Regions from separate parts of the Nocardioides panacihumi genome, predicted to be linked through region 2. Evidence: riboswitches for the same ligand, from Rfam matches in the RefSeq annotation. Region 2 holds a riboswitch; the other holds the start of a gene.
What was found. A riboswitch is a leader RNA that binds a small molecule or an ion and turns the genes downstream of it on or off. The one in region 2 is predicted to bind cobalamin.

Region 1 (7,344 bases), on a different contig from region 2:
GTGAGGATGCGGCGCGGTCGGGCGGGCCGGATCCGGGGTGAGCCCGGCGTACGCCGACACCTAGACTGACGCCCATGCCTGAAATCACCCGTGACGAGGTCGCGCACCTGGCCGACCTCGCCCGGATCGACCTCGACGACGCGGAGCTGGACCACCTGGCGCCGCAGCTGAACGTGATCCTCGAGTCGGTCGCGTCCATCCAGGGCGTCGCCGGCGACGACGTCCCGCCGACGTCGCACCCGCTGCCGCTCACGAACGTCTTCCGCGACGACGTCGTGCGGCCCTGCCTCACGCCGGAGCAGGCGCTCGCCGCCGCCCCGGAGGTCGAGGAGCAGCGCTTCTCCGTGCCGCGGATCCTGGGGGACGAGCAGTGAGCGACCTGATCCGCAGGACGGCCGCCGAGCTGGCCGACGCGCTCGCCGCGGGTGAGGTCACCAGCGTCGAGCTGACCCAGGCACACCTCGACCGCATCGCCGCGGTCGACACCGGCGACAAGGGCGTTCACGCCTTCCTCCACGTCGACGCCGAGGGCGCGCTCGTCCAGGCGCAGGCCTCCGACGAGCGCCGTGCGGCCGGAGCCGCTAGCCACGCCCTCGACGGCGTGCCGATCGCCGTCAAGGACGTGCTGACCACGGCCGGGCTGCCCACCACGTGTGGGTCGAAGATCCTCGAGGGTTGGATCCCGCCGTACGACGCGACCGTCGTCGGTCGCCTCAAGGCGGCCGGCCTGCCGATCCTCGGCAAGACCAACATGGACGAGTTCGCGATGGGGTCCTCGACCGAGCACTCGGCGTACGGCCCGACCCGCAACCCGTGGGACCTCGACCGCATCCCGGGCGGATCGGGCGGTGGGTCGGCGGCCGCCGTCGCCGCCTTCGAGGCGCCCCTCGCGCTCGGCACCGACACCGGCGGGTCGATCCGCCAGCCGGGCGCGGTCACCGGGACGGTCGGCGTGAAGCCGACGTACGGCTCGGTCTCGCGCTACGGCCTCGTGGCCCTCGCCAACAGCCTCGACCAGGTCGGTCCGGTCACCCGGACGGTGCTCGACAGCGCGCTCCTGCACGAGCTCATCGGTGGTCACGACCCGCTCGACTCGACGTCGACGACCGCGCCCGTCACCGGCCTCGTCGACGCCGCGCGGCAGGGTGCGGCCGGTGACCTCGCCGGCCTCAAGGTCGGCGTCATCAAGGAGTTGGCCGGCGACGGCTGGCAGCCCGGCGTCATGCAGCGCTTCCAGGAGTCGGTCGACCTGCTCACCAAGCTGGGCGCCGACGTCGTCGAGGTGTCGACGCCGAGCTTCGTGCACGCGATGGCGGCCTACTACCTGATCCTCCCGGCGGAGGCCTCCAGCAACCTCGCCAAGTTCGACGCGATGCGCTACGGCCTGCGCGTCACGCCGGACGGCTCCCCGAGCGCCGAGGACGTCATGAAGGCGACGCGCGACGCCGGCTTCGGCGACGAGGTCAAGCGCCGCATCATCCTCGGCACCTACGCGCTGTCGTCGGGCTACTACGACGCCTACTACGGCCAGGCGCAGAAGATCCGGACGCTCATCATCGAGGACTTCAACCGCGCGTACGCCGACGTCGACGTGCTGGTCAGCCCGACCGCGCCGACCACGGCGTTCAAGCTGGGCGAGAAGCTCGACGACCCGATCGCGATGTACCTCAACGACCTCGCGACGATCCCCGCCAACCTGGCCGGCGTCCCCGGCATCTCGGTGCCCTCCGGGCTGGCGCCCGAGGACGGCCTGCCGGTCGGCTTCCAGATCCTCGCGCCCGTCCTGGAGGACGCCCGGCTCTACCGCGTCGGCGCCGCCCTCGAGTCGGCGCTCGTCCAGCAGTGGGGCGGCCCGCTGACGCCTGAGGAGGTCGCCCGATGACTGACACCCTGATCCCGTTCGACGACGTCCTGAAGGACTTCGACCCGGCCCTGGGCCTCGAGGTCCACGTCGAGCTCAACACGGCGACCAAGATGTTCTGCGGCTGCCCGACGGAGTTCGGCGCGGAGCCGAACAGCCAGGTGTGCCCGACCTGCCTCGGCCTGCCCGGCGCGATGCCGGTCGTCAACGGCAAGGCCGTCGAGTCGGCGATGCGGATCGGTCTGGCGCTGAACTGCACGATCGCCGAGTGGTGCCGCTTCGCCCGGAAGAACTACTTCTACCCGGACATGCCGAAGAACTTCCAGACGTCGCAGTACGACGAGCCGATCGCCTTCGAGGGCTACCTCGACGTCGACGTCGACGGGGAGACCTTCCGCGTCGAGATCGAGCGCGCCCACATGGAGGAGGACACCGGCAAGACCACCCACATCGGTGGCGCGACCGGCCGCATCCACGGCGCCGACCACTCGCTGGTCGACTACAACCGGGCGGGCATCCCTCTCATCGAGATCGTCACCAAGCCGATCACGGGCACCGGCGCGAAGGCCCCGCTCGTGGCGAAGGCGTACGTCGCCGCGCTGCGCGAGCTCATCCTCGCGCTCGGCGTCTCCGACGCCCGGATGGAGCAGGGCTCGATGCGCTGCGACGTCAACCTGTCGCTCGCGCCGGCCGGTTCGGGCGTGCTCGGCACCCGGACCGAGACGAAGAACGTCAACTCGCTGCGGTCCGTGGAGCGCGCGGTCCGGTTCGAGATGGGTCGCCACGCCGGCGTGCTGCTCGGGGGCGGCAAGGTGCTGCAGGAGACCCGTCACTTCCACGAGGACACCGGCAGCACGTCTCCCGGTCGTGAGAAGTCGGACGCGGAGGACTACCGCTACTTCCCGGAGCCCGACCTCGTCCCGATCGCGCCCTCGCGCGAGTGGGTCGAGCAGCTGCGGACGACGCTGCCCGAGCCGCCGGCCGAGCGCCGGGCCCGGCTGCAGGCCGACTGGGGCTTCTCCGACCTGGAGATGCGCGACGCGGCCGCGTCCGGTGCGCTCTCGCTCATCGAGGAGACGGTCGCCGCGGGCGCCCCGCCGCAGGCCGCCCGCAAGTGGTGGCTCTCGGAGCTGGCCCGTCGCGCCAACGACCTCGGCGTGGACCTGACCGACGTCGGCGTCACGCCGGCCCAGGTCGCCGAGGTGCAGAAGCTGGTCGACGCGGGCACCGTCAACGACAAGCTGGCTCGCCAGGTCTTCGAGGGCCTGTACGCCGGTGAGGGCTCGCCCGCCGAGATCGTCGCCGCCCGCGGCCTCGCCGTCGTGTCCGACGACGGTGCCCTGTCGGCAGCGGTCGACGCCGCGATCGCCGCCAACCCCGACGTCGCCGACAAGATCCGTGACGGCAAGGTCGCCGCTGCCGGCGCCCTGATCGGTGCGGTGATGAAGGAGATGCGCGGCCAGGCCGACGCCGGTCGAGTGCGGGAGCTCATCCTCGAGAAGCTGTCCTGAGGTGGCTCGCTCGCGGATTGCGCTGCTGATCGACGCGGACAATGCGCCCGCCCGCAAGATCGGCGAGATCCTGAACGACCTCGCGTCGTACGGCGAGTGCAACATCCGCCGTGCCTACGGCAACTGGACCAAGCCCGACCTCAAGGGGTGGATCGAGGAGCTGCACGACGCCGCGATCCGGCCGATGCAGCAGTTCGACCTCACGACGCACAAGAACGCCTCCGACATGGCGCTGGCCATCGACGCGGTCGAGCTGTGGCACTCGGCCAAGCCCGAGGCGTTCGCCATCGTCTCCAGCGACTCCGACTTCACCCCGCTCGTGCACTACCTGCGTGAGAAGGGCGCCGCCGTCTACGGCTACGGCCGGGCGAAGACGCCGACGCCGTTCCAGAGCGCCTGCACGAAGTTCACGGTCCTCGAGCAGCTCGGCGAGGAGGAGTCCGACGACGCCGAGACGCAGGCGAAGGGCGGTCGTGAGCAGGTCCCGACCGCCGACCTGAAGGGCAACTCGGGCCTGGTCCGGCTGCTCCGGAGCGCCATCAAGGCCGCCGCCGGCGAGGACGGCTGGGCCACCGTGCAGCAGGTCGGCCAGCAGATCCGCAACCAGTCGTCGCTCGACTGGCGCAACTACGGCTACTCCACGCTGACCAAGCTGCTCACCGCCTCGGAGCTCTTCGAGCTGCGTGACGAGGGCACGCCGACGGTCGCCGTGCGTGACCCCCGCGCGAACCGAGGCTGAGCGCGGCTGAGCGACAGGCGGCGCGAACCGTGGGCGCGCTGTGGGATTCGCCATGCGGGTCCGGTTAGCCGCCGCGCCCGTGCGGGACTAGGCTGCCGTTCGCCCATCAAGGGCTACATCTTCATTCATCACGCTCGCGCGTGGGGGAAGCCGGTGAGAGTCCGGCACTGACCCGCAACCGTGTGCCCTTCCTCGGAAGGGCGAGTCGGAGCACCCGCCGCGAAGCGTCCTGACAACACGCTGTCGCGGATCACAGCGGGTGCGCCCTCGTGGCCTTCCCGTCTGTTGCAGCGGGAAGGAAACCATGCAGTCCACCACGCGCCGGTTAGGCACAGCCCTGACGGGGGCAGCACTCGCCCTGGGTGCCCTGGCCGTCACACCGTCCGTCCACGCGGCGACGGCCCACGACACCGTGCCGCTCGAGCAGTCCATCGGCTGGATGACCGGCCGGCTCACCGACGGTGCGCTGAGCACTCAGTACGGCGCCGACTACTCGACCACCGGCTACCTGGCCGAGGCGCTGCAGAGCGTCGGCGGGCACAGCACCGAGCTGGCGCCGATCCTGCACGCCCTCGAGACCCATGTCGACGAGCAGATCCACGGATTCGTGGGAGGAACGGACGTCTACGCCGGCAGCGCGGCCAAGCTCGCCGCGATCGTGCAGACCGCGGGTGACGACCCGACGAACGTCGACGGCACCGACCTGATCCAGGTCCTCGAGGGGCAGGTCGGCACCACCGGCCGCACCTTCGACACGAGCCCGTACGGCGACTTCGCCAACACGATCGGGCAGGCGTACGCGGTCCGTGCGCTCACCACCGCGACGAGCACGAAGGCTGCCGCTGCGACCGACTTCCTGCTCGACCAGCAGTGCCCGGCCGGCTGGTTCCGACTGGGCTTCAGCGCCTCGTCCGCCACCGACCAGAGCTGCGCGGCCGACGCCACCAGCAAGCCCGACCCCGACGCGACGAGCTTCGTCCTGCTCGAGCTCGCCCCGCTCGCGGACGGCAACGCGAAGATCGCTCGCTCCATCGGCCGGGCCGAGAGCTGGCTCGCCGGCCGGCAGCGGGCTGACGGCAGCTTCGGCGGCGGTACGTCGACCGAGGGCTCGAACGCCAACAGCACCGGCCTGGCCGGCTGGGCGCTGGGCCAGCTCGGCCACACGTCGGTGGCGGAGGCCGCGGCGACGTGGCTCCGCACGATGCAGGCGCACGAGCTGTCCTCCTGCCCCACGGCGCTCTCCGGCCAGACGGGGGCGCTGGCCTACGACGCGGCCGCGTTGGCCGCAGGCCGCACCTCCGGTGTGTCCGACAGCTACCAGTGGCAGCTCGCGGCCGCGCAGGCCCTGCCGGCACTGAAGTGGCTGCCCGTCGCGACGGGTCACGCCGCGCTAACCGGTCCGCGTGGGTTCCAGCCGGGCGGTGCCCGGGCGACGTACCGCGTCGCGGGCGCGGCCCCGGCCGAGACGCTCTGCCTCGCCGTCGGATCGGCCAAGCACGCCTTCACCGCCGGCACGGACGGCGCGGCCGCGCTGGGGGTGTCGCTGCCCGCCGCCACGACCACCCTGCCGTTCAGCCTGACGACTGCCGGAGGTGTCGCCGCCACCGGCACGACCAAGGTGCTCGGCGCCGCCCGGCCCTCGATCACGCTCAGCAGGACCCGGCTCGCACGCGGTGCGACGCTGACGGTGCGGATCTCCGGCCTGGCCGCCGGTGAGGACGTCACGCTGAAGCTCGGCAAGCGCGTGGTGCGGACCGGCCTCGCGGGCGGTTCCGGCGCCTTCACGGCGAGGGTGAAGCTCACCAGGGGGCTCGTGAAGCCGGGCAAGGTGAAGGTGACCGTCGTCGGCCAGTTCGCCAACCGGACCAATGCCAAGACGATCAGGGTCGTGCGTTGATCCAGCGACTCGTGGCCAGGCTGGCCGCCGCGGTGCTCGTCGCCGCGGCGGCTACGCTGGCGCTCCCCTCGACGCCGGCGCAGGCGGCGTACTGCTCGAGCGGTGCGGGCGTCAGCGTGCTGGTCGACTACGGCGCGCTGGGCGGCGGCATGTCCACCGGGTGCGGCTCCGGCTCACCCGCCTCCAAGGCCTTCACCAGCGCGGGGTTCTCCCTCAAGCAGTCGCCTCGCCAGGCGGGCTTCGTCTGCCAGGTCAACGGCAAGCCGGCGGACGGGAACTGCCTCGCCACGGACTCCTACTGGGGCTTCTTCGTCTCGGACGACGGCAAGGGCTGGGTGTATGCCTCCCAGGGCGTCTACCAGCAGGCGGTCGACGCCGGCGACTCGGTCGCGCTCGTGTGGCAGTCGACGTCGAGCCAGCGCAAGCCCGGGCAGGGCCCGGCGGCGCGTCCCACCGCCTCGCCGACCACGAAGGCGCCGACCGCGACGCCCAGCAAGAGGCCGAGCCCGAAGCCGAGCGCTCAGCCCAGCAGCAAGCCCAGCAGCAAGCCCAGCAGCTCGGCGCCGAAGTCGAGCACGCGGCCGGCGGCGCCGACGCCGGTGGCGACCGGCGCCGAGGGCCAGGGTGCGGCCCCGACCGCGACGACCGGCCAGGCGAGCACGCAGGCACCGACGCCGTCGGAGTCGACGACCACCGCGGCGTCGGCCGTCACGACGCCGAGCGACGACGTCACGCCGAGCGACGGGGCGTCGCCGAGCGCGACGACCGATGCCGCCACCTCGCCGACGGCTGACGGCGGCGGGCTGCCCGGTTGGCTCGCACCGGGGCTCATCGCGCTGCTCGCGGTCGTCGCCGGGGGCGTCGCGTGGGCCAGAAGGGCCCGATGACGGCACGCCTCGCTCGCGACCTCCATCCGATCGCCTGGTGGCTCTGGGCGATCGGGCTGGCGGCGTACGCCTCGCAGACCACGAACCCGTGGCTGCTCCTGCTGCTGGTCGGCGTGGCCGCGCTCGTGGTGAGTGCGCGCCGCTCCGACCAGCCGTGGGCGGGCTCGTTCCGCCTCTACCTCGCGGCAGGGCTGGCCATCGTCGTCATCCGGGTGGTCTTCCGCATCCTGCTCGGAGGGGCGTACGGCGGCACGGTGATCCTCCACCTGCCCGAGATCCCGCTCCCGGGCTGGGTCCTGGGCATCACCCTGCTCGGGCCGGTGACGCGCGAGTCCGTCCTCGCCGGGCTGTACGACGGTCTGCGGCTGGCCACCATCGTCGTCTGCGTCGGCGCGGCCAACTCGCTGGCCAACCCGAAGCGTCTGCTGCGCAGCATGCCGGCGGCCCTC
Region 2 (7,344 bases):
TCGTGAGCCGGTGGTTGACGAGCGCGCCCATCACGTCGCGACGGGCGGTCAGCCACACCAGCGGCACGATCGCGAACGGGATGCCGAAGGACAGCACCACCTGCGAGACCAGCAGCGCGCGGGTCGGGTCGACGCCGACGGCGAGGACGAGGAGAGCCGGCGCGAGGGTCGCCGAGCGGCGTACGACGTCCGGGATCCGGCGACGCAGGAAGCCCTCCATCACCAGCTGGCCCGAGAGCGTGCCGACGCTCGAGGAGGCGAGCCCCGAGGCCAGCAGCGCCACGGCGAACAGCGCAGCCGCGACGGAGCCCAGGGTCGACCCGAGCCCGGCGTACGCCCCCTCGATGGTGTCGATGCCGCGCCCCGAGAGCGCCGCCGCCGCCACGACGAGCAGCAGGAGGTTCATCAGCCCGGCCACGGTCATCGCCGCCACGACGTCGACTCGCTGCGCTCGCAGCAGCGTGCGGGGGTCGGCGCCGGCTCGCGACCGCGCGCTGGTCAGTCCGCCGTGCAGGTAGATGGCGTGCGGCATCACGGTCGCACCGAGCATGCCGACGGCCAGCAGCACGCTGTCGGTGCCGGCCAGGCGCGGGACCGCCCCGGCCAGCACCGCAGGCGGGCGTACGCCGGCCAGGACCGCGTCGACGGCGAAGCCGACCAGGATGACCGCGAGCGCGCCGCCGATCGCGACCTCGAACGGCCGGTGCCCGCGCCGGCACAGCGCGAGGAGGGCGAAGGCGACGCCGCCGGTGACCAGCCCGCCGGCCAGCAGCGGCAGCCCGAAGAGGATCCGCAGCGCGATCGCTCCCCCGACCACCTCGGCCAGGTCGGTCGCGACCGCGACGATCTCCGCCTGCACCCACAGGGCGCCGGCGACCGGGCGCGGGCAGCGGTCGCGGCACAGGGCGGCGAGGCTCCTGCCGGTGGCGATGCCGGCCTTGGCGGAGAGGTACTGGACGAGCATCGCGATCGCGTTGCTGGCCAGGACGACCCAGACGAGCAGGTAGCCGTAGGTCGATCCGGCGGTCACGTTGGTGGCGAAGTTGCCCGGGTCGACGTACGCGACCGCGGTGACGAAGGCAGGGCCGAGCATCGGCAGCAGTCGCGTCTGACGACGACCGCTGCCGATGCTGGGGGCCCCGGTGAGCACGTCGCTCATGAGGGGTCCTCCCACTCAGCCCTGACGGGCGTTGACCTCGTAGGAGGTGTTGATCGACTCGAAGAAGTTGACCAGCTGGAGGGTGTCGTTCGCCGCCGCCATCCACTTCGCCGGGTTGGCGACCCCGTAGTGCGGGCCGAAGCCGAGCTCGTCGAGGCGCCGGTCGGCGAGGTACTTGACGTAGGTGTTGATGTAGTCGGCGTTGAGCCCGAGGATCCCGCTCGGCAGCAGGTCGCGGTTGTAGGCCTCCTCCATCTCGACGGCGTCGAGGATCATCTGCTTGATCTCGGCGGCGAACTCCTCCGTCGAGATCTCCGGGTTCTCCTCCAGCACGGTCAGCACGAGGTTGATGCCGAACTTCAGGTGCAGCGACTCGTCGCGGACGATCCAGTCGATGAGCGACCCGAAGTTACGCAGCAGGTTCCGCTGCCGGAAGCTGAGCGCGACCATGAAGCCCGAGTAGAACCAGATCCCCTCGAGGATGACGTTGTAGGCGATCAGGTTGCGGACGAAGTCCTGCTTGCCCTCGATGGTCGTGATGTCGAGCGTCTGCTCGGTCATCCGCCTGATGAAGCGGACCTCGAACTCCTCCTTCGCGGCCATCGACGGCACGGTGACGTGGGAGGCGTACGCCGCCTCGCGGTCGATCGGGAACGTCTCGAGGACGTACTCGAAGCTCATGCAATGGTTGGCCTCCTCCCACATCTGCTTGGCGAGGTAGAGGTGGCACTCGGCCGCGTTGACGTAGGGGTACACGCCGAACGCCAGCGCCTTGTTGACGAGCAGCTCGTTGGGGTTGAAGTAGCTCATCAGGAACGTCAGGGCCTGCCGCTCGTCGGCGCTCATCCGCTCGAAGTCGGCGAGGTCCTCACCCAGCTGCACCTCGTTGGGAAACCACGTGTTCGCGACGGCCTGGTCGTAGAGGTCCATCGCCCACTGGTAGGTGACCGGCTTGAGCAGGAGGCCCTCCTCGATGCCGGTGCCGAGGATGCCGCGACTCACGGGGGCACTCATGGGGGCGCTCACTGGCACGACTCGCACTGGAGACGCTCCTGGGGGTCGACGGGGCACAGGGCCTCGTCGGGAGCCGCGTCGACGACCTCCAGCACCTGCACGTCAGCGGGCACGACGGGCACCACCGGCAACACGGGCGGCGGTGGTGCCACCGCCGCACCGAACCCCCGGCGTACGCCGGCTCCGGCGCCGGCGGACTGGGCCTGCTCCGCCTTGTTGACCTTGACGGTGCTCTGCTCGGCGGTGTGCCGCGGCATCATGTGCAGGTAGTAGGTCGTCTTGACGCCCATCCGCCACGCGTCGGCGTAGAGGTCCGTCATGTTCGACACGCTGCGGTCAGCGAGGTAGATGTTGCGGCTGATCGCCTGGTCGATCCACTTCTGCGCGCGGGCGGCGACCTCGAGGTAGGCGCGGCCCGAGAGCTGGAACGACGTCTGGTAGATCTCGACCAGCTCCGCCGGGACCGCCTCGTGCTCGGCCGCGACCTTGGACAGGTCGCCCTGGTGGCGCAGCAGCGCGTCGCGGACCTGCTCCCACAGCCCGGCCGCGCGCAGGTCCTCGACGAGGTTGCGGTTGACCTCCAGGAACTTCCCGGAGCTGGTGGTGCGGCTGAAGATCTGGCTGAACTGCGGGTCGAGGCCGGGCGTGGTGCCGGCGACCAGGCCGATCGAGGCCGTCGGCGCAATCGCCATCAGGGTGGAGTTGCGGATGCCGCCGGCGACCTTCGCGCGCAGGGCGTCCCAGTCGAGCCGCTCGCTCCGGTCGACCGCGACCGGGACGCCACGGTCCTTCTCGAGCAGGTTGATCGTGTCGACCGGGACGAGTCCCTTGCTCCACTTCGAGCCCTCGAAGTTCGGGTAGGCGCCGCGCTCGCGGGCGAGGTCCGCCGAGGCGTCGATCGCGTGCCAGGAGACGAACTCCATGAGGCGGTCGATCAGGTCGTACGCCGCACTCGACTCATAGGAGAAGCCGAACCGCTCGACGACGTCGGTGAAGCCCATCACCCCCAGCCCGAGCGCCCGGTTGAGCTCGTTGGAGCGCTCGGACTCGGACACCGAGGAGATCGTGATGTCGATGAGGTTGTCGAGCTGGCGGACCGCGAGGCGGGTCGACTCGGCCAGCCGGTCCCAGTCGATCGTGGCGTGCTGACGCCGGCCGGTCACGTGGCGCGAGAGGTTGATCGAGGCCAGGTTGCAGACCGAGACGTTGTCGCGGTCCTGCGGCAGCGTGATCTCGGTGCACAGGTTGGAGAGGTGGATCGTGCCCGTGTTGTCGTTGAGGGCACGGGTGTTGATGGTGTCCTTCCAGGTCAGCCACGGGTGCGAGGTGGACTGCAGCGAGGTCAGGATCGCCCGGAACTGCTCGCGGGCGCCGAGCTTCTTGTGCCGCAGCTGGCCGGCATCGGCCAGGGCGACGTACTCGCGGTAGCGCTCCGAGAACGCGCGGCCGGTGAGCTCGACCAGGTCGGGCACCTCGGCGGGGTCGAAGAGATACCAGGGCTGGTCGGCGTCGACCCGCTTCATGAACTCGTCGCTGATCCACACGGCCGTGTTGGCGGTGCGGGTGCGCCGGTAGGGGTCGCCCGAGTTCTGCCGCAGGTCGAGGAACTGGGCGAAGTCGAGATGCCAGTTCTCGATGTAGAAGCACAGCGCGCCGAACTTCTTGCCGCCGCGGCTGACCGCGCGCAGCGTCGAGTCGATCGTGTGCATGAACGGGATCGGCCCGGTGGAGACCGTGTTGTTGGACCTGATCGGCGAGCCCTCGGAGCGCAGCTTGGTGACCGAGAGCCCGATGCCGCCGGTGCCCTTGGTCAGCCACATGACGTCGCGCACCGACTTGGCGATGTGCTCGATCTCGTCCTCCATCTGCATGACGAAGCAGTTGGAGAGCTGGGCGTACGACGTCCCGGCGTTGACGAGCGTCGAGCCGGCGGCGAGGTACTCCAGCCGCGACATCTTGTCGTAGAACCGGATCGCCGCGGCGTCCCTGTCCTCCTCGTTGAGCGCCAGGCCCATCGCTACGCGCATCCAGAAGAACTGCGGCATCTCCAGCTGCCGGCCGTCCGGCGCCGAGATCATGTAGCGGGTGCGCATCGTCTGCAGGCCGATGTAGCGCAGCAGGTCGTCGCGGTCCGGGTCGAGCGCGGCGCCGAGGCGCTGCACGTCGAAGTCGCGCAACCGGCTGTCGAGCAGGCCGAGCTCGACACCGCGCTCGACGAAGCCGACGAAGGCCTCGCCGTGGAAGGCGTGCACCTCGTCGCGGGTCACGCCCTCGCCGAAGATCGCCTTGTAGAGGCTCTTCACCAGCAGCCGGGAGGCGATGGTGTCGTACGCCGGGTCGTCCTTGACGTTCTGCAGGGCCACCTGGATGACCGCCTCGTCCAGCTGCTCGCTGGTGATCCCGTCGAAGAGCGTGATCTCCAGCTCCGAGCGCAGCTGGGTTGCCCGTGCCACCTCGTCGTCGAGCCCGGCCGCGGCCTCCTCGATCGACCTCGCGATCTCGTAGCCGTCGTACGCCACGCGGGAGCCGTCCCGCTTGAGGACCGTGATCGCGGTCTGCTCGTGGTCCGTCTGGTCTTTCTGGTCGTGCGTCGTGCTCATCAGCGCATCCACCCCTCGTGAAGCAACCTGTCTGTGGTGCTTCCACGACCTGCGCGGTGGAGGGGACGGACGACCTCACGGGGCGTCGCTGATGATCCCCTGACCCTCCCTCGAGGTCGCGGACCTCCGCCGATGGGCGGCGGAGAGCTGGCAGGTCTTCGGACTCGTGGGCAGTTGCTTGGCCTACTGTCCGTCGCTTCCCGGATCGGCTGATCCAGTGCTTGATGACGGAGGTCGTTCCCACTCACCGCTGCGGGGCAGTCCCGGACTCACACCGGGGTTCCCTCTTGCGACGACGTCTCTGGCGGAGGCGCCGAACCAGCTGCGTTGACCACCATACCTGGGAATCCCGTCGTTGTAACTACCTAGATGTAGTGGTCGGGCTCGGCGTCGGCGCGTCCCGCGGTGCGGGCCGTTCATCCCTTTCGGGTGAGCCCCGCGTACGGCGACCGAGGCAACGTGCTTGCCATGGTCGTGGCCATCACCACCCCCGGGGTCTACCTCATCGTGGCGCTCGTGATCCTGCTGATCGTGTGCGTCGGGGTCTTCCTGGCCTATCGGATGAGCTCGCGCTCCGATCAGTCCGGGGCTCGCCGTGCGACGCGCCCGCGGAGCGACGACCCCGGCACGTGATCAGGGATCGTGCCCGCCTGCTGGTGGGTACCGTGGAGGGACCGGGCTTACCGGTGCTGAGCCGGGGCGGGGCCACGATGACAACGATGAGCGGGATCGCGACGCAGGCCACGCCCGCGCCCGCACACCCGCACCCACACCCGAAAGCCGTCCTGGCACGCGTCGGCGTCACCCTCGGCACCGCGGTGTTCATCCCCGCGGTCCTGTTGTGGACGACGATGCGCACGTTCAACATCGCCGTCGCCGTGATCGTCGGGCTCGCCTGGATGGTAGGCGTGATGTGTTGGCGGCATGCCACCGGTCGACCGGTGTCGGGGCTCGTACTGCTGAGCCTGGGGATCCTCACGGTGAAGACGGCCTTCACCCTCGCCACCGGGAACACCTTCGTCTACTTCGTTCAGCCGGTCTTCGCCGACGCCGCGGTGGCGACCATCTTCCTGGGCTCGCTGTGCACGGCCCGCCCGGTGATCGCACGTCTCGCTCCGGAGTTCTACCCGGTGAGCGCGGAGGTCGCCGCGCGGCCTCAGATCCGTGCGCTGTTCTGGAGACTGACCCTCATGTGGGGCCTGGTCATCCTGGTCAAGGCGGTCATCACCCTGTGGCTGCTGCAGACGCTCTCGCTGTCGAACTTCATGCTGATCAAGGGCGGCGCGATCATCACCCTGACCACGACCGCCGCCGTCGTGACGATCGGGTGGTCCTTCGCGGTCGCTCGCCGGCAAGGCCTCCTCCACAGGGCCTGATGCCGAGTCGGCGCAACCTCGCACCCCAGGACTGCCGAGTCGGCGCATCCTCGCACCCCAGGACTGCCGAGTCGGCGCATCCTCGCACCCCAGGAAGTGCCGAGTCGGCGCAACCTCGCACCCCAGGACTGCCGAGTCGGCGCATCCTCGCACCGCCGCTGCGAGGATGCGCCGACTCGAGCCTCTGAGAGTGTGAAGTTGCGCCGACTCGAGCCTCTGAGGAGTGTCAGGATGCGCCGACTCGAGCCCCTGAGAGTGCGAAGTTGCGCCGACTCGGCCTCAGGCTTCGGGGATCTCGCGGCCGAAGGCCTCCAGCGTGACGTCGGTCGGCTCGGGGCCGCCGCGCTGGTCGGTGTCGAGCGCGGCGCTCTTCTCGAACCCGTGCAGCGTCTCGTCGTACCCGTAGTCGCTGATCCAGATCTTGGTCTCCACGAAGACCTCGTCCCGGGGCAGGCCGGAGGCGCGGATGGCTTGGCCGACCTCACGCTCGTTGCCGTACGCCGCGGCGGTGTCGATGTGTCGGTAGCCCGTGCTCAGCGCCGCCTCGACGGCCGCTCGGGTCTCGTCCGGCGGGGTCTGGAACACCCCGAGCCCGAGGGCCGGCATCTTCACGTGGTTGTTCAGTGTCAGGCTCATCATCGGATGTACTCCTCGTCGGTGACGTGCTCGAGCCAGGTCGTGCCGGTCGCCGGGTCGTCGCCCAGCTCGAGCATCGCGAGGTGCTCCATGAAGGTGTCGGGCGAGGCACCGTGCCAGTGCTCCTCGCCCGGCGGGCAGTAGAGCGTCTGACCGGGGTGGGCCTCGACCTTGTCGCCGCCGCGGGACTGCACCCAGGCGACGCCCTGGGTCACGTGCAGGGTCTGCCCGAGGACGTGGGAGTGCCAGGCCGTCCGTGCGCCTGGCGCGAAGCGCACGCGCGCCACGACCATGTGCTGTCCGGGCTCGCGCGGCGAGGCGATCGGGTCGAGCCAGACGTCGCCGGTGAACTGCTCGGGCGGGTTCTTCCTGGTGGGCTGTCGGGGGTCGATCTGCATGTCCTTCTCCTGTCGTCGGGGTCGCGGTGCTGGGGGTTGAGCCCGGTCAGGCCTTGACCATGACCTTGAGTGCCTGCCGGCTGTCCATGGCCGCGTAGCCCTCGGGGACCTCGTCGAGCGAGATCGTGCGGTCGAAGACCCGGCCCGGGTCGACGGTGCCG

Region 1: linked by a shared signal. The riboswitch ahead of ABD205_RS12495 (prenyltransferase/squalene oxidase repeat-containing protein) and the one ahead of ABD205_RS07295 (ribonucleoside-diphosphate reductase subunit alpha) in region 2 are both predicted to bind cobalamin.

What each region holds. Positions count from the first base shown of each region.
Region 1 covers NZ_BAAAPB010000002.1:688,090-695,433, reverse strand. Annotated here, with positions in the region: gene gatC (Asp-tRNA(Asn)/Glu-tRNA(Gln) amidotransferase subunit GatC) at 75-374, shown strand; gene gatA (Asp-tRNA(Asn)/Glu-tRNA(Gln) amidotransferase subunit GatA) at 371-1,882, shown strand; gene gatB (Asp-tRNA(Asn)/Glu-tRNA(Gln) amidotransferase subunit GatB) at 1,879-3,372, shown strand; gene ABD205_RS12500 (NYN domain-containing protein) at 3,374-4,111, shown strand; cobalamin riboswitch at 4,226-4,347, shown strand; gene ABD205_RS12495 (prenyltransferase/squalene oxidase repeat-containing protein) at 4,416-6,008, shown strand; gene ABD205_RS12490 (hypothetical protein) at 6,005-6,895, shown strand; gene ABD205_RS12485 (energy-coupling factor transporter transmembrane component T) at 6,892-7,344, shown strand, end outside.
Region 2 covers NZ_BAAAPB010000001.1:1,562,925-1,570,268, reverse strand. Annotated here, with positions in the region: gene ABD205_RS07305 (Nramp family divalent metal transporter) at 1-1,159, opposite strand, end outside; gene ABD205_RS07300 (ribonucleotide-diphosphate reductase subunit beta) at 1,175-2,173, opposite strand; gene ABD205_RS07295 (ribonucleoside-diphosphate reductase subunit alpha) at 2,182-4,773, opposite strand; cobalamin riboswitch at 4,906-5,111, opposite strand; gene ABD205_RS07290 (hypothetical protein) at 5,203-5,406, shown strand; gene ABD205_RS07285 (VC0807 family protein) at 5,493-6,149, shown strand; gene ABD205_RS07280 (aldo/keto reductase) at 6,429-6,785, opposite strand; gene ABD205_RS07275 ((R)-mandelonitrile lyase) at 6,785-7,183, opposite strand; gene ABD205_RS07270 (alcohol dehydrogenase catalytic domain-containing protein) at 7,230-7,344, opposite strand, start outside.